3 regions of the Sphingomonas arabinosi genome follow, and region 3 is predicted to be linked to each of the others. Evidence: riboswitches for the same ligand, from Rfam matches in the RefSeq annotation. Region 3 holds a riboswitch; each other region holds the start of a gene.
What was found. A riboswitch is a leader RNA that binds a small molecule or an ion and turns the genes downstream of it on or off. The one in region 3 is predicted to bind cobalamin.
Positions count from the first base shown of each region.

Region 1: it holds a riboswitch for cobalamin, as region 3 does, so the genes downstream of both, U1708_RS07610 (TonB-dependent receptor plug domain-containing protein) here and cobW (cobalamin biosynthesis protein CobW) in region 3, are expected to answer to the same signal.
Region 2: it holds a riboswitch for cobalamin, as region 3 does, so the genes downstream of both, U1708_RS04930 (DUF1636 domain-containing protein) here and cobW (cobalamin biosynthesis protein CobW) in region 3, are expected to answer to the same signal.

Region 1 covers NZ_JAXOJN010000003.1:429,658-436,357, reverse strand. Annotated here, with positions in the region: gene U1708_RS07615 (TonB-dependent receptor) at 1-1,452, shown strand, start outside; cobalamin riboswitch at 1,707-1,906, shown strand; gene U1708_RS07610 (TonB-dependent receptor plug domain-containing protein) at 2,022-3,920, shown strand; gene U1708_RS07605 (ABC transporter substrate-binding protein) at 3,917-4,717, shown strand; gene U1708_RS07600 (FecCD family ABC transporter permease) at 4,869-5,837, shown strand; gene U1708_RS07595 (ABC transporter ATP-binding protein) at 5,828-6,607, shown strand; gene U1708_RS07590 (alanine racemase) at 6,656-6,700, shown strand, end outside.
Region 2 covers NZ_JAXOJN010000002.1:437,995-444,694, reverse strand. Annotated here, with positions in the region: gene U1708_RS04940 (NAD(P)/FAD-dependent oxidoreductase) at 1-1,401, opposite strand, end outside; gene cobO (cob(I)yrinic acid a,c-diamide adenosyltransferase) at 1,461-2,060, shown strand; cobalamin riboswitch at 2,267-2,462, shown strand; gene U1708_RS04930 (DUF1636 domain-containing protein) at 2,635-3,042, shown strand; gene cobT (nicotinate-nucleotide--dimethylbenzimidazole phosphoribosyltransferase) at 3,039-4,052, shown strand; gene U1708_RS04920 (histidine phosphatase family protein) at 4,049-4,618, shown strand; gene cobS (adenosylcobinamide-GDP ribazoletransferase) at 4,615-5,328, shown strand; gene U1708_RS04910 (cobyric acid synthase) at 5,293-6,700, opposite strand, start outside.
Region 3 covers NZ_JAXOJN010000002.1:240,962-247,661, forward strand. Annotated here, with positions in the region: gene cobG (precorrin-3B synthase) at 1-712, opposite strand, end outside; gene cobN (cobaltochelatase subunit CobN) at 709-3,954, opposite strand; gene cobW (cobalamin biosynthesis protein CobW) at 3,961-5,010, opposite strand; cobalamin riboswitch at 5,111-5,325, opposite strand; gene U1708_RS04090 (HoxN/HupN/NixA family nickel/cobalt transporter) at 5,485-6,534, opposite strand.

The DNA.
Region 1 (6,700 bases), on a different contig from region 3:
TACGCGCGCGGTGATGGCTTCACCCCGACGGTCGAGGAGAGCCGCGGGATCGTCGATCGTCCGGCGCCATATGAGCAGGCGTCGGGGGCGCTGCGGACCGTGGTCGGGATCGACGCGAAGACCGAATTGCAGATGAATGCGAGCGCGTTCACCGATCGCCGCGACCGGGGGAGCGACTTCACCGACAACAAGAGCGAGGGGGCGGATGCGAGCGTCCGGCTGATCGGGCGCGGGCGCTGGGGGTATTCAGCGCTGGCGTATCTGCAGACGCGGGCGTTTGCGAGCAGCTTCAACAGCATCAATGCCGCGCGAACGACCGCGATCCAGTCACTCGACCAATATAATACGCCGGCGACCGGGCTCGGCGGGCGGATCGAGGTCCTGCCGCCGCTGGGCGAGAGCATTACGCTTCGGCTCGGAGCGGATGTTCGCGATGTCAGCGGCAAGACGCAGGAGCTTTATACCTTTGTCAACGCGGCGCCGACGCGGCGGCGCGAGGCTGGGGGGAGCACGACGACGACGGGCGTGTTCGCGGATGGAAGCCTGGTGGCGGGCGACTTCACGTTCAGCCTTGGCGGACGGGTCGATTGGTGGTCGATCGATGGCGGCTATCTGTCCGAACGGCCGCTCGTGGGCGGCGCCGCGTTGACCGACCTTCGGTATGCCGATCGCGACGGTAGCGAGACCACCGGGCGGGCGGGCGTGGCGTACCAGCCGGTCGAGGCGATTACGCTACGGGTTGCCGGGTATCGCGGGTGGCGGTTGCCGACGCTCAATGAGCTGTATCGGCCGTTCCGGGTCGGCAACGATGCGACCGCAGCGAATGCGCTCCTGTCGCCGGAGCGGCTGGCCGGCGTCGAGGGCGGGGTGACGCTGACGCCTGCGCCGGGGGTGAGCATCGCCGCGACGTATTTCTACAACCGGTTGAAGGATGCCGTGGCGAACGTCACGACGACCAATCCGGTACAGGTGTTGCCGGGGGTAGCAACCTACCGCGTTCGCCAGAACCTCGACGCGATCCGCGCGCATGGGTTCGAGCTGGATGCGTCATATCGGCCCGGTCCGGTCGGCGTGCAGGCGTCGTGGTCGCATACGAACTCGACGGTCGAAGGGTCCGGGATCACCGCTGCGTTGAATGGCTTGCGACCGGCGCAGACGCCGCGCGATCAGGTGTCGGGAACGGTCGACTGGCGGCGCGATGCGGCGGCGGTATCGCTGACCGTGCGGCATATCGCGCGCCAGTTCGACGACGACCAGAATACGCGGGTGCTCGATCCTGCGACCACGCTGGATGCGTATGCGGCTTTGCCGATCATGCGGTCGCTGGTTGCGGAGTTCCGGGCGGAGAATTTCCTGAACGAGCGCGTCGAGGCTGGCATCAGCGGCGCGAACATCGTCGAGCGCGCGACGCCGCGGACGATCTGGGTGGGGTTGCGCTACGGGGGGCGCTGATACTTTCCCGTGGGGGAGGACGATGTGGGCAGGCACAGGTGTCAGGTAAGACCCACCACCCCGGCGAAGGCCGGGGCCCAATTGGAAAGGTGGCAATAACGAGCCACGGCGCTCCGTTATCGACGTCCCCCAATCGGGCCCCGGCCTTCGCCGGGGTGGTGCGATGGACCGTGAACCTGCTGACCCAGCGCTACCCGCCCTCAGGCGGGGGAGGATGAGTAGGCTCCGCGTTGACCCGTGCATACGCTGCGACTAATGCCACCACCGTGAAGGGTTCCCGGCGACGGGATCAAAAGGGAAGTCGGTGCGCGGATATGTCCGCAAGACCGGCGCTGTACCCGCAACTGTGACCGGATAGCGGCCACCCCGATATGCCACTGGGTTTCGACCTGGGAAGGCGGGGTGGGCGCGGTGACCCGGAAGCCAGGAGACCTGCCTCTCACAGTCGATCCACTGCGCGGGCGGGTGTCCGGCGCGGACGAGTGCTCCGGTCCAGCCGGGTTTCCTCGAGCGAGAGACGTCTGCCGCTCCCGCGAATGGTCGCGGGCGGTTCTGCCAGGACGTGCCCCATGACGAAATTCTTCCTTCTGCTGAGCGCCGCGACGATCGCCGCGCCTGCTCATTCCCAGACCATTTCCGATAGCGACGCCCCCGAAGTCATCGTCACCGCGACCCGCGCCGCGCAACCGCTGAGCGAGATCGGCCAGGCGGTAACCGTCATCGACCGCGCCGAAATCGAGCGCCGGCAGACGACCGTCGTATCCGACCTGCTCGCGACCACGCCCGGCGTCACCGTTACGCGCAACGGCACTGTCGGCGCGCTGACCAGCGTCCGCATCCGCGGCGCCGAGGCGGACCAGACCTTGGTCGTGATCGATGGCGTCCGCGTCAACGATCCCTCGTCGACCGGCGGTGGCTTCAACTTCGGCAACCTGCTGTCCAGCTCGGTCGAGCGGATCGAGGTGTTGCGCGGCCCGAACTCGGTGCCGTGGGGTAGCCAGGCGATCGGCGGCGTCGTCAACATCATCACCGCCGCGCCGACCGAAGGCGTGCAGGCCCGCGCCAACGCCGAATACGGCTATGCCGACAGCGTGTTCGCGAGCGCGGGCGTGTCGGGCAAGACCGGGCCGGTATCGGGATCGCTGACCGGCGGGTATTTGAAGACCGATGGTATCTCGTCGGCGGCCAGCGGCACCGAGCGCGACGGCTATCGCCAATATGGCGCGACCGGGCGCGTGGGCATCGAGTTCGCGCCGGGCATCGGCCTCGACCTGCGTGGCTATTTCGCCGACAGCCGCGTCGAGATCGATGGCTTCCCGGCACCCGATTACGTGTTCGCCGACACCCCCGAATATTCGAAAACGCGCGAGGCGTACGGTTATGCTGGGCTGCACGCGAACCTCGCCGATGGTCGGTTCAACAACCGCGTGGCGTTCACGATCGCCGATATCAATCGCGATAATTACGACCCGAGCTTTGGCAACGATCCGTCGTTCATCGGTCGCGGCCGCAGCGAACGCTATGAATATCAAGGCGATTTCCGTCCGCTCGATCAAGTCCGCATCGTCGCTGGCGTCGAGCGCGAAGACAGCCGTTTCAACGACGGCTTCACCTTCGCGGATACCGGGATCACCAGCGTGTATGGCCAGCTGATCGTCAAGCCGCTCGACATCCTCACGATTACCGGCGGCGTCCGCAACGACGATCACGACGATTTCGGCAGCCACACGACGTTCGGCGCGAACGCCGCGCTGGCATTGCGCACCGGCATCACCGTTCGGGCAAGCTACGGCGAAGGCTTCAAGGCACCGACCTTGTACCAGCTCTTCTCCGACTACGGAAACCGCGACCTCGATCCGGAGACCGCGCGCAACTTCGACGTCGGCATCGAGCAAGCCTTCCTCGGCAACCGGGCCCGCGTCGGAGTAACGTATTTCAATCGCCGCACGCGCAACCAGATCGACTTCCGGGATTGCAGCCCGACCGAGCTGACGACGCCCGGTTCGATCTGCGCCAACCGTCCGTTCGGCGTCTACGACAACGTCGCCCGTGCTGAAGCGGATGGCGTCGAATTCACGCTCGCGCTGCGTCCGGTCGATGCGCTGACGCTGACCGCGAACTACAGCTATATCGACACCGAGAACCGCTCGGTCGGCGACGATTTCGGCAACGACCTCGCGCGCCGTCCCAAGCAGACCGCGAGTGTCGACGCCAATTATAGGTTCGCGTTCGGGCTGTCGGTCGGTGGCACCGTGACGATGGTCGGCGACAGCTTCGATGACGTCGGCAACACCGCGCGCCTCGACGGCTATGCGCTGGCCGGCGTGCGTGCGGAACTGCCTATCGGCGAGCGGTTCGCGGTCTATGGCCGCGTCGATAACCTGACCGACACGCGGTACGAGACGATCGCGGGCTACGGCAATTACGGCCGCGCGGCCTATGGCGGCGTGCGGTTGCGCTTGAAGTGAGGCACGGGGCGATCCTACTTGCGCTCCTGCTCGGGGGCTGTGCACAGTCCCCAGTATCGGGCGGCGGCGGGGGGATCGTCTCGACCAATCCGTGCGTGGACGCGGTGCTGATCCGTATCCTGCCGCCCGCGCGGATTGCCGCGATCAGCCATTATTCGCAGGACCCCTCCGCGACCTCGATCCCGATCGCGGTCGCGCGGCGGTTTCGCGGGATCGCCGGGACCGCGGAGGAAGTGATCGCGCTGCACCCCGATCTGGTCATTGCCAGCACCTATACGCCGCCCGCGACCCAGGCGGCGTATGCGCGGGCCGGTCTGAAGACGCTCTTGGTCGGCATCCCGGACTCGATCGCCGAGAGCCAGGCGCAGGTCACGCAGATCGCCGAGGCCGCCGGAGCGCCGATGGGCGGCGCGCGGATCAATGCCGAGATCGATCGTGCAGTGACGCGCTGGAGCCGCACGACTGGACCCTCGCCGAGCGCTTTGCTCTATATCAGCGGCGATCTGGCGACCGGAGGGAGCACGTTGCTGAACGAGATGATGACCCGCGTCGGCTTCCGTAATGCCGCCGCGAGCTATGGCCTGACGCATACCGGCACGCTGTCCGCCGAGACGATCGTGACTCAGCCACCCGCCATCGTGATCGCCCCGGAACGCGTCGGCCGCGGTACCGCGCTGCGCCGCCGTCTGCTGCCGCGCACGCCGCAAGCGGTTTTTCCGCGCGTGCTGATTAATTGCGGCGGGCCTACGATCCCGCATGCTCTCGAGCGCCTCGCCGCGATAAGGGCGGGGCTGTGATACCTCACATACACCACCCCGGCGGAGGCCGGGGCCCAATTGGAATGGCGGACATAAAGGAGTGCTGCGCGCCGTCACGATCGTCCTCCAATTGGGCCCCGGCCTTCGCCGGGGTGGCGGCGGTATTCGGTATGCTTGCGGTGGACCTGTGATGACCCGCACGGTCAAACTCATCGCCCTCGGCCTGCTGGTCGTCCTCCTGTTCGCCCTCTCGCTCGGCTGCGGGAAAGTCTGGGTACCGCTCGACGCCTGGTTCTCGAGCGACCCGCGCTGGTGGATCATCCTCGAATTGCGCCTGCCGCGTGCAGTGCTGGGGCTTGCGCTCGGCGCCACGCTCGGCCTTTCGGGAGCGGTGTTGCAGGGCTATCTCCGCAACCCGCTCGCCGATCCCGCAGTTGTCGGCGTGTCATCGGTCGCAGCGCTAGCAGCGGTCGCGGCGATCGTCTTCGGGTTGGGCTCCGGCCCCGCGATCTTCGCAGCCGCGATGCTGGGTGCAGGCGGCGCGGTCGCGTTGCTCGCCGCGCTGACATGGCGGTCGCCGAGCGCGATCACCTTCATCCTCGCGGGCACGGTGCTGTCGAGTCTCGCCGGCGCGATGACCGCGTTCCTGATCTCGATCGCGCCGAACCCCTATGCGGTCGCGGAGGTGATCGACTGGATCATGGGCGCGCTGACCGATCGTGGCTGGGACGACGTGACGCTCGCGCTGCCGCCGATGGTGGTCGGCGCGGTGTTGCTGTTGCTCACCGGTCGATCGCTCGATGCGCTGGCGCTGGGTGAGGCCGCTGCGCGGTCGCTCGGCATACGGATGGGGCGCGTCCGGTTGTTGGTGGTGCTGGGCACAGGGCTCGTCGTCGGTGCCGGGGTCGCGGTGACCGGCGTGATCGGCTTCGTCGGTCTCGTCGTCCCGCATCTGCTGCGACCGATCTTCGGCCACCGCCCGAGCGCGTTGTTGTTGCCCTCCGCACTCGGTGGAGCGGCGCTGGTGCTGGCGGCGGACAGCCTGGTCCGGCTCGCGCCCGGTGCAGGCGAAGTCCGGCTCGGTGTCGCGATGGCGATGATCGGCGCGCCGTTCTTCCTCGGGTTGCTGGTCAGGGAACGAGGTCGCGCATGGATCTGATCATCGACGCGCTGAGCGTGAAGCTCGGCAAGCGGACCGTCCTCAGCGACGTGTCCGCGCATCTCCGCCCGGGCCGCGTCACCGCGATCCTCGGCCCCAACGGCGCCGGCAAGAGCACGCTCGTCAAGGCCGCCGCCGCGCTCGTCGACCGCAGCACCGGCAGCGTCCGGCTCGACACGCAGGACCTGGCGACGATGGATCCGCGCGCGCGCGCGCGCGCGATCGGTTATCTACCGCAGGACGCGACGGTCCACTGGAACATAGTCGCCGGCGATGTCGTCGCGCTGGGCCGCCTGCCGCACCTCGGCGCACATGCCGCCCCGTCGCCCGAAGACCGCGCCGCGGTCGACCGCGCGATGCACGATACCGAGACGACCCATCTCGCCGATCGCCCGGTCGGCGAACTCTCCGGTGGCGAACGTGCGCGTGTTCTGCTGGCTCGCGTGCTGGCGGGCGAACCGCGCTGGTTGCTCGCGGACGAACCGCTGGCCAGCCTCGACCCGTCGCACCAGATCGACCTGCTCGCCAGGTTGCGCGGCTATGCGCTGGGTGGAGCAGGGGTCGCGATCGTGTTGCACGACCTCGTCCAGGCACAGCGCGCGGCCGACGATGCGCTGCTGATCGCCGAGGGCCGGGTCGTAGCGTTCGGCCCGGTCGCCGAGGTGATGACCGCGGACATGATCGCTCGCGTGTTCGACGTCCGCGTCGCGCCCCTCGACGATGGCGATCGCCGCCTGCTCGTGCCAGTCGGACGCATCTACGCGGCATAGACGGTCGACGCGCCTCGCCGGGGGCACTATCCCGCGCCGGTGATCGACATTCCCGCCCCGCTCCGCCTGCGCCTAGACGGCGACGCCCTGGTC
Region 2 (6,700 bases), 200 kb from region 3:
TTCACGCCCAAACGCAGGTAATGCTTCCCGCAAAGCGGTGATCGCGAACTCCGGCAGGCATTCGGACAGGTCGGTCATGTGCACGCCTGGCTTGTACGACGGGATCACCGAGCCGAGCGCGGTCGACGCGCGCCCCGCGAGCAGGTCGCCGATACGTTGCGCGGGCGCCTTGTAGTTCGAGCCGCCGGCGACATAGGCGCGCGATTCCCAGTGGCGTTGCAACTCGATCCCCGCAAGCGGATGGCCGGGATAGTCGCGCTCGGGGTCGATACCGATCACGATCCCCGAGTTCGCGTTGCGTTCGTTGCGCGAATATTGGCTCATGCCGTTGGTGGCGACGCGACCCTCTTCGGAGGTCGCGGCGACGACGGTACCGCCGGGGCACATGCAGAAACTGTAGACCGTCCGCCCGTTCTTGCAGTGATGCGACAGGCTGTACGCCGCCGCACCGAGATCGGGGTGGCCCGCGCACGGGCCGAAGCGCGCTTCGTCGATCCACGATTGCGGGTGCTCGATGCGCACGCCGATCGAGAAGGGTTTCGCCTCGACGTGGACGCCCTTCGCGTGGAGCATCTCGAACGTGTCGCGGGCGCTGTGGCCGACCGCGAAGACGACGTGGTTGGCTTCGAGATAGTCGCCGGTGCTGAGATGGAGCCCGCGTAATTGGCGAGTGCCGGCCTTCTCGACAATGTCGAGACCGTCGACGCGGGTCGAGAAGCGATACTCGCCGCCGAGCGCCTCGATCGTCGCGCGCATGCTCTCGACCATCGTGACGAGGCGGAAGGTGCCGATATGCGGGTGTGCCTCGGTCAGGATCTCGGGTGGCGCGCCGGCCTTGACGAACTCGGTCAGGACTTTCCGGCCGAGATGGCGCGGGTCCTTGATCTGGCTCCAGAGCTTGCCGTCGGAAAAGGTGCCGGCGCCGCCCTCGCCGAACTGGACGTTGGATTCAGGGTTGAGGACGCTCTTGCGCCAGAGGCCCCAGGTATCCTTGGTGCGCTCGCGGACGACTTTGCCGCGGTCGAGGATGATCGGGCGGAAGCCCGTCTGCGCGAGGATCAGGCCGGCGAACAGGCCGCATGGGCCCGCGCCGACGACCACGGGGCGGGGGCCGGTATAGCTCGGGCCGCCCTTGGTGACGAAGCGGTACCCTGTATCCGGCGTGCGCTGGACGTGGCGATCCTTGCGGAAGCGCTGGAGCACCGTGTCCTCGTTCTTCAGCGTCACGTCGACCGAATAGACGAGCTGGATGTCCATCTTGTCGCGCGCATCGTGCGCGCGCCTCGCGATCGTGTAGCGGATCAGGTCGCGCGGGGTGACGCGCAGGCGATCGCGGATCGCGGCGGGGAGCGCTTCGTCGGCGTGGTTGAGCGGGAGCTTGAGTTCGGTGATGCGGAGCATGCTCGGTCCTCTAGCGCTGTGCGCCGCGATCCGCCATCGGGAGCAGGAGAGGACATGACATGCGGACCGACGACGAGCAGAATGCCAAGAGTGCGAAGCGCAAGGAGGTCCACGACCGGATCGTGGCGAGCAAGACGATCGAGAAGGGGTTGATCATCGTCCACACCGGCAAGGGCAAGGGCAAGTCGACCGCCGCGTTCGGCATGACGGTGCGTATGATCGGGCATGGCCGCAAGGTGGGCGTGGTGCAGTTCGTCAAGGGTGCGATGGCGACCGGCGAGAAGGCGATCTTCGACGCCTTTCCGGAGCTGTGCGAATTCAAGCCGATGGGCGAGGGGTTCACCTGGGATACGCAGGACCGCGCGCGCGACATCGCGGTGGCGCGGGAGGCGTGGGACGAGGTCAAGCGGATGATCGCGGATCCGTCCTATGCGATGGTGGTGGCGGACGAACTGAACATCGTGTTGCGGTATGAGTATCTGCCGGTCGACGAGGTGCTGGCGGTGCTGTCGGTCAAGCCCGAGATGACGCATGTCGTGGTGACGGGGCGGAACGCGCCGGATGCACTGATCGAGGTGGCGGATCTGGTAACCGAGATGACGCAGGTGAAGCATCCGTTCCGGTCGGGGGTGAAGGCTCAAGCGGGCGTGGAGTTCTAAGGCGATTTCACGCGAAGGTTCTGCCGGTCAGGGCGCTAGCCAAAAATGCTACGTCATCCTGACGAAAGTCAGGACCCAGAGCCACGAAGGCTACCGCCCGTTACCCTGGGTCCTGACTTTCGTCAGGATGACGGCGGATTGGTGGAACTGCTGGAGCGAGCGCCCAACGGCGCGCCGCCATCTTGCGTCCCCCCAGCCCCGCGCCTATCGCTCGACTTGCGACAGGTTTTCCCGAGGCGGCAACGCGTAGGGAAATGAAAATGGGAACGGGAAACACCCGGCTGCCCCTGCAACTGTACGCGGCGAGCCATCGTGCCACATGCCATTGGGATACTCCCGAGAAGGCGGCGCGGACGGCGTTGACCCGCGAGCCAGGAGACCTGCCCGTCGCGGTCGTCTTTCGTCCGGCCAGGGTGCGCCGAACGGACGGGTAACACCCCGAGCGACGACATCGCTTCGCGTCGCGCGGAGGGTGGAGGCCTGCGCCTTTCGCCCCTCGCGCGGTGCGGGATCGACTGTCCGAAGGGGTAACTATGCCAGGTTCACATCAAGTTGCGATCGTCGGGGAACGGACATGCTGAAGCGCGCCGAAGATGGCGTCGCGGTAGTCGCGTGCAACACGTGCCGCCATTCCGCCGAGGCGCGCGACGACGGCGAAGGCGTTCGCGGCGGCGCACGGCTGGTCAGCGCGCTGAAGGCGGTGCAGGCGAGCGACCCGACCTATGCCGACGTCGCGGTGCAGGAGATGCCGTGCCTGTTTGCCTGCCAAGATTTCTGCACGATCCACTTGCGCGCACCCGCCAAGGTCGGCTATGTGCTCGGCCGGTTCGAGCCGACCGAGGATGCCGCGCGCGCGATCCTCGATTACGCGCGGCTCTACGGCGAGAGCGCGTTCGGACAGGTGCCGTTCAAGCAATGGCCGCAGGGCGTGAAGGGGCATTTCATCACTCGTACGCCGCCCGCCGGGTTCGTCGTCGAATGACCGCGTTCGCGACGCCCGCCGCGTTTTTGGCGGCCTTGCGCGGCTTGCCGCAGGCAGACGCGGCGGCGCGATCCGCGGCGATCGCCCGGCAGGGCGAACTGACCAAGCCGCCGGGCTCGCTCGGGCAGCTGGAGGACATCGCGGTCTTCATGGCGGGCTGGCAGGGCAACCCGCTGCCTCGGCTCGATCGTGGCAGTGCGGTCGTGTTTGCAGGCAATCACGGCATCGTCGCGCGCGGGGTGAGTGCGTTTCCGGCCTCGGTCACCGCGCAGATGGTCGCCAATTTCGAGCATGGCGGCGCGGCGATCAACGCGCTGTCGCGGGCGGCGGGCCTTGAGCTCAAGATCGTATCCCTGGACCTCGACAGGCCGACTGCGGATTTCACGCGAGCGTCGGCGATGTCGGAGGGGGAATGCCTCGCCGCGATCAACGCAGGGGCGGCGGCTGTTGCGGACGCGCCGGACTTAATGGTGCTCGGCGAGATGGGAATCGGCAATTCGACGACCGCCGCGGCGCTGTGTCTGGCGAGCTTCGGCGGGTCGGTGAGCGACTGGGTCGGGCCGGGTACCGGCGTCGATGGCGAAGGCATCGCGCGGAAGATGGCTGTTATCGAGGCTGGGATTGCGCTCCACGGGGAGGCGGTTACCACCCCGTTCGAAATCTTGCGGCGGCTCGGTGGGCGCGAGTTGGCGGCGATCGCGGGCGCGGTGGTCGCGACGCGACTGGCGGGCGTGCCGGTGATGCTCGATGGCTTCATCTGCTGTTCGGCTGTGGCACCGTTGGCTGCTGCGAGCCCCGACATCCTCGCGCATTGCATTGCCGGGCATGTCTCGGCCGAGCCGGGGCACCGTCTTCTGCTTGAGCGAATGGGCATCGAACCATTGCTGTCGCTTGGGATGCGGCTGGGCGAGGGCAGCGGTGCTGCGACCGCGACATTGCTGGTTCGAGCCGCGCTGGCCGTGCATGCGGAGATGGCGACGTTCGCCGAGGCGGGCGTTTCGGCGGCGTGAGCGCGCACATGCTGTATCTGATGCGGCATGGTGCTCCTGCGGTGGCGGGGCGAATGCTGGGGCGGACCGACGCCCCGGCGATTGAGGCGGGGGTCGCCGCCTGCGTCGCACGAGCGAAGGGCATCGCGTTGGAACGGATCAGAGCATCCGATCTGATCCGCGCGCGTGCCTGTGCGGATGAGATCGGTGGGCCGCGCGGCGTTTCGGTCGAGGTCGATCCACGCTGGCGGGAACTCGACTTCGGCGCCTGGGACGGTTTGTGCCCAGGTGAGATAGACCCCGCCGAGTTGGCGGCGTTCTACAACGATCCCGATGCCTCGCCACCGCCCGATGGCGAACCCTGGTCCGCGTTGCGGGATCGTGTCGCGCGTGCATTGGCAGGGATGCCTCCGGTATCGACATTGGTCGTGACGCATGGCGGTGTGATCCGGGCGGCGCTCGCGGAGTTGTGCGGATTCGATCGGCGGCAGATCTGGGCGTTCGATCTGCCCTATGCCGCGCTGGTATCGCTGCGGATCTGGCCGGGGCCTACGCGGACCGTGCAGATCGTCGGGCTGGCGACGTGAAACGGCTGATCGTTGCGTTCGGCTTTCTGACGCGCCTGCCGATGCCCCGCGTCGAGGTGACCTCGGCCGATTTCGCCGCCGCGATCCGGTTCTACCCTATCGTAGGTCTCGTGATCGGCCTGATCGTCGCGGCGGCCGGATGGCTGGGTGCGCTGGTCGATCCGTGGATGGGGGCCTGTGCTGCCCTGCTGACCTGGATCGCGGTGACGGGGGCGCTGCATCTCGACGGGCTTGCCGACCTCGCCGACGGGCTGGGCGCAGCGCATGGCGATCGGACGCGCCTGCTCGCGGTCATGGCCGATCCTCATATCGGGAGCTTCGGCGTCGTCGCGATCGTCTGCCAGATGCTCGCCAAGCTCATGCTGCTGCATGCCGTAGGGGTGGATTGGGGGCTGGTCCTTGTGCCGTTCGCGGCGAGGATGGGGCCGCTGGCATGGGCGAGACTGTTGCCGCCTCTGCGGCCCGGCGGGCTTGGCGCGGCGGTTGCCGGCGCGGTCCGCGCGCGCGACCTGCTGGGATGGGGTCTGCTGCTCGCGCTCACCGCGGTTGGGGTGCCGGCGCTCATCGCCTTCCCGCTGCTCGTGCTCGGCGTCGCGACATGGTTGCGGCGGACGCTCGACGGCGTGACCGGCGACGCGCATGGCGCCGGCATCGAGATCGTCGAGACCGGGCTGCTAGTCGCGCTCGCGGTGGCCGGCGCGCTCGCTTAGTGCGAGCAGCGCATCGAGGTCGACGTGACGTTCGAGCGTCGCGGCGATCGCATCGAGCGCGGCATCGATCGACGCACCATGATCAGGTCCGCTGGCCGCGACGCCGAGCCGCGCAAGCCACGCCGCGCGTTGCTCCGTGAGCCCCAGCAGGCCGTGGACGTAGCTGCCCGACACCAGCCCGTCCGCACTCGTCGCGCCTTCGGGGCTGCCATCAGCGCGGTGGCCGACCGGGCGCGCGGTCGCGGGGCCGGTGGTCGCGCCCATGTGCATTTCATAGCCTTCGAACGCCGCGCCCTGCGCCCGGCCGCGCACCCGCTCCAGCGTCTTGCGGCCGGTGAGGACCGTGTCGATGTCGAGCAACCCGAGCCCGTCGACACGCCCCCCCGGCCCCTCGATCCCGTCGGGGTCGGCGATGCTGCGACCGAGCATCTGATAGCCGCCGCAGAGCCCAAGCACCGGCTTGCCGCGGCGATGATGCGCGCGGATATCGATGTCCCAGCCTTGCGCGCGGACGAAGGCGAGATCGGGGATCGTCGCCTTCGATCCCGCGAGCACGATCATGTCGACGTCCGGGATCGGTGTGCCCGGCGGTACCATGACCAGCGCGACGCCGGGCTCCAGCCGGAGCGGATCGAGGTCGTCGAAATTGGCGATCCGCGGCGTGATCGGGCAGGCGATCGTGACGCAGCGCTGCGTACTGGCGACCGGGCGTTCGAGGATCACCGCATCCTCACTCGGCAACCGTACTGCGTCTGCAAGCCACGGCACGACACCGTACCCGCGCCAGCCGCTCCGCGCTTCGATCGCGCGATAGCCGTCGTCGAACAGCGCCGGGTCGCCGCGGAACTTGTTGATCAGGAACCCGTGGATCATCGCCGCGTCGGTCGGATCGATCACCGCGCGCGTGCCGACGATCGCGGCGATTACGCCGCCTCGGTCTATGTCGCCGACAAGTATAACGGGAACTTCGGCGGCGCGGGCGAAGCCCATGTTGGCGATGTCGCCGGCGCGCAGGTTGATCTCCGCTGGGCTGCCCGCACCTTCGACGACGACGAGATCGCGGCCTGTCGATAGCCGTTCGAAGCTGTCGAGCACGTCGACCAGCAACCCTTCGCGCCCCTCGCGCCAGCGCGCCGCGGCGAGCGTGCCGCGCACCTGGCCGCGGACGATCAGCTGCGAGGTGCGGTCGCCCTGCGGCTTGAGCAGTACCGGGTTCATGTCGACGCTGGGCTCCACGCGGCAGGCGATCGCCTGCGTCGCCTGCGCACGGCCGATCTCGCCGCCATCCGCGGTGACCGCGGCGTTGTTCGACATGTTCTGAGGCTTGAAGGGGCGGACCGAAAGCCCGCGATTGGCGAAAGCGCGGCATAGT
Region 3 (6,700 bases):
ATGGCAGGCCGAGCGCGATGCCGAGAGGGTGCCTGCCGGGTTGGAGCCTGTACGCCGATGGCGCGGGGGACGTGATGCCGGCAGCCCAATCGGGGAGCGGCGCGTGGTGTCGTGCCATGCGACCGCTCGCGGCGCCATTGCTGTCCACGAACCAGCGGGCTAGCGCGATCAGGTGGTCGACTTCGGTGCCGGGCGACAGCAGCGTGCCGCGCTCGCGACCGTCTGAGCGGAGGATCAATTGACCGGATGCGGCGCGTTCGATGCGGAAGTCGGCGGGGGCGTCCTGCAGCGTCGGCGCGGCGCCGGCGTCGATCGCGAAGCCGACCTTGCCGGGAAGATCCGGCAGCTCCGACAGTCGGGCGCGCAGCTCTTCGGCGATGCGGTGGGTGTCGTCGCCGGCGCGCCAGTCGGGTGCGACGAGAATGTTGGCGCGGGCCTCTCGGGTCGGGTCCCGGTCGATCAGGCCGAGATCGAGAAGCGCGTCGATCAGCGCGCGCCAGCTATCCTCGCGGACGCCGCGGATCTGGAGGTTGGCGCGGATGGTTGCGTCGATCTGGCCGTTGCCGTGCCGCGTGGTGGCTTCGGCAAGGCCCAGAAGTTGCGCGCGGGTCAGGCGACCGAGCGGGGGGCGGACGCGAACGAGCAGGCCGTCGCCGGCCATCATCGGGCGCCATGCGTCGGGGCACCAGCCCTTGACGACGAACCCGGTCATGCCGGCAGATCCAGCGCTGCGAGGATTGAGTTGCGGCGGGTCGGCCACAGGTCCGCGGCGTGGAGCGCAGTGAAGCGCGCCTGCATCGCCGCCAGCGCGCCAGGATTCGCTTCGGCGAGGAAAGCGTGGACATCGTCGCGGCCGAGCGTGGCGTCGTAATAGAGGTCGATCAGTTCGGGGCGAACCGCGCTGGCGAGGTGGGCGAAGGCGCCGAGATGATCGAGCGTGGCGGCGATCTCCGCGCCGCCCCGGAAGCCGTGGCGCATCATGCCGTCGACCCAGGCGGGGTTCGCGGCGCGGGCGTGGACGACGCGGGCGATTTCCTCCTTGAGCGGGCGGGCCTTGGCTTGGGTCGGGTCTCTCGCGTCGAGGTGGTAGAGGGTGGCGTTACCCCCGGCGACCGATTGCGCGGCAGCGAAGCCGGCCTCGTGCGCGGCATAGTCTGCGGCGAGGAGCAGGTCGGTTTCGGGCAAATCCTGGACGTGGACGAAGGCGTCGGCGGCGGCGACACGGTCGCGGATGCCGATGGGGTCGAAGTTGCCTTGGCGCCCTCCCCCATCTGTGTCGAACGCGTGGCTCGACGCCGACAGCCACGCCTGTCCCGCGGCGAGGCGCGCTTCCGGCGTGTAGGTTTCGGCGGCGTCGCCCATGCTCAGGCCGTAGCGGCCTGGTTCGGGCCCATAGACGCGAGCGCCGACCGCCTTGCCGACGAACGGGTTCCAGTCCGGCGGTTCGTCGCGTGCGGCGAGCGCGCGGACGGTCTGGCCGAACATCGTGCACAGCGTCGGGAAGGCGTCACGGAACAGGCCGGATATGCGCAAGGTGACGTCGATGCGGGGACGGTCGAAGTTCGCCAGCGGCAGGATCTCGACGCCCGTGACGCGGTCAGACTGCATGTCCCACACCGGTTCCGCGCCGAGCAGGCGGAGCGCCATCGCGAACTCCTCGCCGGCGGTCCGCATCGTTGCCGAGGCCCATAGGTCGACCACGAGATTGCGGGGGTAGTCGCCGTGGTCCTGTAGGTGACGGCGGACGAGTTCGTCGGCGAGCTTCACGCCTTGGGTATGCGCGGCGCGCGACGGGACTGCGCGGGGATCGGTGGTGTAGAGGTTGCGGCCGGTCGGTAGGACGTCGGCGCGGCCTCGCCACGGGGAGCCGGATGGGCCGGGTGCGATGCGTTTGCCCTGGAGTGCGGACAGAAGCCCGGCGCGTTCGCCGGCACCGTGCTCGCCGCGGCCGTAGATGTGGAGGCCGTCGCCGTACTGGCTCTCCTTCACGTCGCAGACGAACGTGTCGATGCGCGTGATCGCGTCAGCCTGCGATTGCGCGTCGTCGAGGCCGAGTGTGGCAGCGAGGCCGGTGGCGGTGGCTTCGTCGCGGATGTCGCGTTGCAGGCGGTCGCGGCGGGCAGGATCGAGGCCGTCGGCGTTGGAAAATTCGTCGAGCAACGCTTCGAGACGGCCGAGGCCGGCGCCGGTACGGGTGCGTTCGAGTGGTGGCGGGACGTGGCCTAGAGTGACCGCGCCGATGCGGCGTTTGGCCTGGGCCGCTTCGCCGGGGTCGTTGACGATGAACGGGTAGATGACGGGCATCGCGCCGGTTAGTGCTTCGGGCCAGCAGGCGTCGGACAGCGCGACCGACTTGCCGGGAAGCCATTCGAGCGTGCCGTGCGCGCCGACATGGACCAGCGCGTCGGTGCCGCGCGTGCGGAGCCAGAAGTAGAAGGCGACATAGGCGTGGCAGGGGCAGCGCGAGAGGTCATGATACTCCTCCGCGCGTTGCTCGGTTCGGCCGCGTTCGGGCTGGAGGGCGACGAGTGCCCCGCCCCGGTCGATCGCGGTGAAAGCGAAGTCTTCGGTTGGATCGCCCCAGGTTTCCCGAAGGTTCTTTCGCAGAGCTTCCGGGAGGTCCGCGAGGGCTTTGCGGTACTCCGCGAGCGGCCAGTGAATGCGCGAGGTCGCCAGATCGGTTGCGTCGGGCGTGATCGCGTAGCCGGCCTCGGTGAGGTCGGCGAGGATCGCCTGCGTCGAGGCGAGTGCGTCGAGACCGACGGCGTGCGCCATCTGGTATGTCTTGCCGGGGTAGGTCGAGAGGACGATCGCGATGCGGTGGTCGGAGACGGGTTTGCTGGCGAGGTTCGTCCAGGCTTCGATCCGCGCGGCGATCGCGGTGATGCGCGCGGGGTCGGCGCGGTGTTCGCGGCGGGTGTATTCGAGGTCGCCGTCCCTCGCCGCGGCTGCCTTGAAGCTGGCGACGCCGGCCAAGAGGCGGCCGTCCACTTCGGGAAGGACGACGTGCATGGCGAGGTCGGCGGGCGACAGGCCCCGGGTGGCGCCAGCCCAAGCGGCGCGGTCGGAGGTGGCCAGCGCGATCTGGAAGACGGGGACATCGGCGACGTCGAGTGGGGTCGTGTCACTCGCGCCGCGTGCGGAGAAGGCGGTGGCGTTGACGATCGCGGCGGGCTTCAAAGCTCGGACCCAGTGGCCCATCCAGCCGGCCGCATCCGGTGCCTTGAGCGAGGGCGCGAAGAGGCCGATGACGTCGAAGCCTCGCGCCGTCAGTTCGGCGTGGAGCGCTTCGATCGGGTGGAGGTCTGCGGCGGTCAGGTAGGAGCGGTAGAATACGACCAGCACGCGGGGGCGGTGCGCGTTGAGCGCGAACGCGGCCGGGCACGTCACGCCATCGTGCGGTTGCCAGCCGCCTACATCGGCGATCGCACGGACTCCGGTGACCGGGCCGGCATAGCAACCGGCGGCCAGCGCGAACTGCGCGAGTGCCGCCTGCGCCGCAACCGCGCCGCCGGTGTCGCAGAGATGAGCCAGGCGGCGGAGCGTCGACAGCGGGATCGTCGAGGCGGCGTCGAGGCGCGTGTCGACGCGGCCGTCTGCGGCAAGGACGGCGAGCGCGATGCCCTTTTCCCGCGCGAGGTTTTCGACCTGTTGCAGGCCGTAGCTCCAGTACGAGCGGCCGCCGATCAGCCGGATCAGGATGCCCTTCGCGCCCGCCAGCGTCTGCTCGACATAGGTGTCGACCGAGAGCGGGTGCTGGAGCGCGGTCAGGTTCGCGAGGCGTAGCGACGGCAATCGGCTTCCGACGGCGTCCGCACGTCTCCAGCCCGCGGCGAATGCGCCGAGGTCGCCGTCGGAGAAGGACAGGACGACGAGATCCGCAGGGGATTGGGCGAGATCCTGCGGGACCGCGCTTTCCTCCAGCCCGTGGGTCTCGCGGAAGACGACGTGCATTGTGGGTCAGCCGTTCAAAGCGGCCTTGATGCGGGCCTCGTCGATGCGGTCGTGCTCGGCGATGACCACGAGCTGCGTGCGGCGCTGTTCGCCTGCGCGCCATGGGCGATCGTATTGCGTGCGGACGCGGGCGCCGACTGCCTGGACGAGCAGGCGCATCGGTTTGCCGGTGACCGCCGCGTAACCCTTCACGCGGAGGATGTCGGCACTGCGGGCGAGCGCCTCGATCTTCGCGGTCAGGTCGGCGGGGTCGGCGATTTCCCCGAGCTCGACGACGACGCTGTCGAAATCGTCATGCTCGTGGTCGTCCTCGCCGTCGTGGTGCGAGGGGCGGCTGGCGATGTCGTCTTCGGCTGCGGCGTTGAGACCGAGGATCACGCGCGGATCGATGATGCCGTCGGTCAGGTCGATGACCGGGAGCGGCCGTGCGGACTCTGCGGCGATCACCGCGCGCGCCTTGGCGACGCCCTCGGGGCCGGCGAGGTCGACCTTGGTCAGGAGTACGAGATCTGCGCAGGCGAGCTGGTCCTCGAACACTTCCGAAAGCGGCGTCTCGTGGTCGACGCTGGGGTCGGCGGCGCGCTGGGCGTCGAGCGCGGCCACGTCGGGGGCGAAGCGACCGGCGGCCACCGCTTCGGCATCGGCGAGTGCGATGACGCCGTCGACGGTGATGCGCGAGCGGATCGCGGGCCAGTCGAATGCCTTGAGCAGCGGCTTGGGCAGCGCTAGGCCGGAGGTCTCGATCAGGATGTGATCGGGGCGCGGGTCGAGTGCAAGCAGCGTTTCGACGGTCGGGATGAAGTCGTCGGCGACGGTGCAGCAGATGCAGCCATTAGCCAGCTCGACGACGTTTTCGGCGGGGCAATCGGGGATCGCGCAGCCCTTGAGAATGTCGCCGTCGATGCCGAGCGTGCCGAATTCGTTGACGACGACCGCGAGGCGGCGGCCGTTCGCGTTGCGGATCAGGTGGCTGATGAGCGTCGTCTTGCCGGCACCGAGAAAGCCGGTGACGATGGTGACGGGGACCTTGGCCAGATTGTGGGAAAGATCGGGCATTGGTATTCTCCTGCAAGCACACGCGCGCACGACCGGACGGCCGCACGCGTTCGTCGCTCAGACGGAGTACCGTGCCGCGACCATCCCCTGGATCGTAGCAAGAGCGACCATTGCGCTGGCAGGTCTCCTGGCTCGCGGGTCGAGGCTCGACGTACGCCTTCCCAGGTTTCCCCAGTGGCTGCCCTCCGCAACGAAGGGCGTGTGCGTCTCGCTCACCGCTTACAGTTGCAGGGACAGCCGCGGCATTGGGAGGATATCCTCCCGCACCGCATTCCCATTCAAGCCCTTCCGGGCACCGGCGCGATCTGTGAGGTTCGGTGAAACCGAGCCTCGACGATGGGGTTAGAGGAATTCCGGGGGCGTGCCAATGCACTCCACCTCCGTCATCCTGACGAAAGTCAGGACCCAGAGCCACGCACGATTCGGTGCTTGGCTCTGGGTCCCGGGTCGAGCCCGGGATGACGAAGGAGCCTATTACCCGTGTCTCACTTCGATCTCGTCGAAGCGTTTCCAGCGGTAGATCGCGAAGCTCAGGACCCAGCAGAGGACGAACAGGCCGATGATCGCGAAGCCGAGGCCGTTGAAGTTCTCGCCGAGCGCGGCTGCCAGATCCCAGATGCCACCGGTCAGGCCGAGCTTTGCGCCGAGCAGCGCCAGCATCTCGATGCCGCCGATCGCGATCGCGACGATCGCGGAGATCAGCGTGATAGTGATGTTGTAATAGAGCTTGCGGATCGGCTTCACGAACGCCCATTCGTACGCGCCGAGCATGACGACGCCGTCCGCTGTGTCGACCAACGCCATGCCGGTCGCGAACAGCACGGGGAGGACGAGCACGGTGCCGATCGAGAGACCGTCGGCGGCCTGGCTCGCGGAAAGGCCGAGGATCGCGACCTCCGTGGCGGTGTCGAAGCCGAGGCCGAACAGGAAGCCGAGCGGGGCCATATGCCAGCTTCGGGTCACCAGCCGGAACATCGGGCGAAACAGCCGCGCGAGCAGGCCGCGACTGCCGAGCAGCAGGTCGAGATCCTCCTCGACATAGGTGCCGCCGCCGCGGACGTGGCCGAAGGTGCGCCAGACCGAGCGCAGGATGATCAGGTTCATGGCGGCGATGGTGAACAGGAACAGCGCGGAGATCATCGTCGCGACCACGCCGCCGACCTGCTTGAACGCCTCGAACTGCGACAGCGCGCTGGCGGTCAGCGCGATCGCGACGGCGGCGATCAGCACGATCCCGGAATGGCCGATCGCGAACCAGAAGCCGACGGCGATCGGGCGCTGGCCGTCCTGCATGAGTTTCCGCGTGACGTTGTCGATCGCGGCGATGTGGTCCGCATCGACTGCGTGGCGCAGGCCCAATCCCCAAGCCAGCAAGGCCGTGCCGAGCATGAGCGGTTGCGCGTGGAACAGCGAGAATGCCCAGCCCCAGGCGGCGATATTGGCCGCGACCAGGCCTGCGAACAGCCAGCCGACGCGCTTGCGGGTCGAAACCCGCGCCGATCTCTCGAGTGTTGAAGTCGTCATGCACAAACCCCGCAGCGTCCGACGAGGACCGGGGCCTGCCGCGAACGGCCGGGACATACGACGACCGGACGCCATGAGCGGCCGACGCACGACGCCGATGCGGCCCCCGCCACATGGTCGTCGCTCAGCCAGTGTCACGCAGGCGGCGTTCACCGTGCCTCGGCCA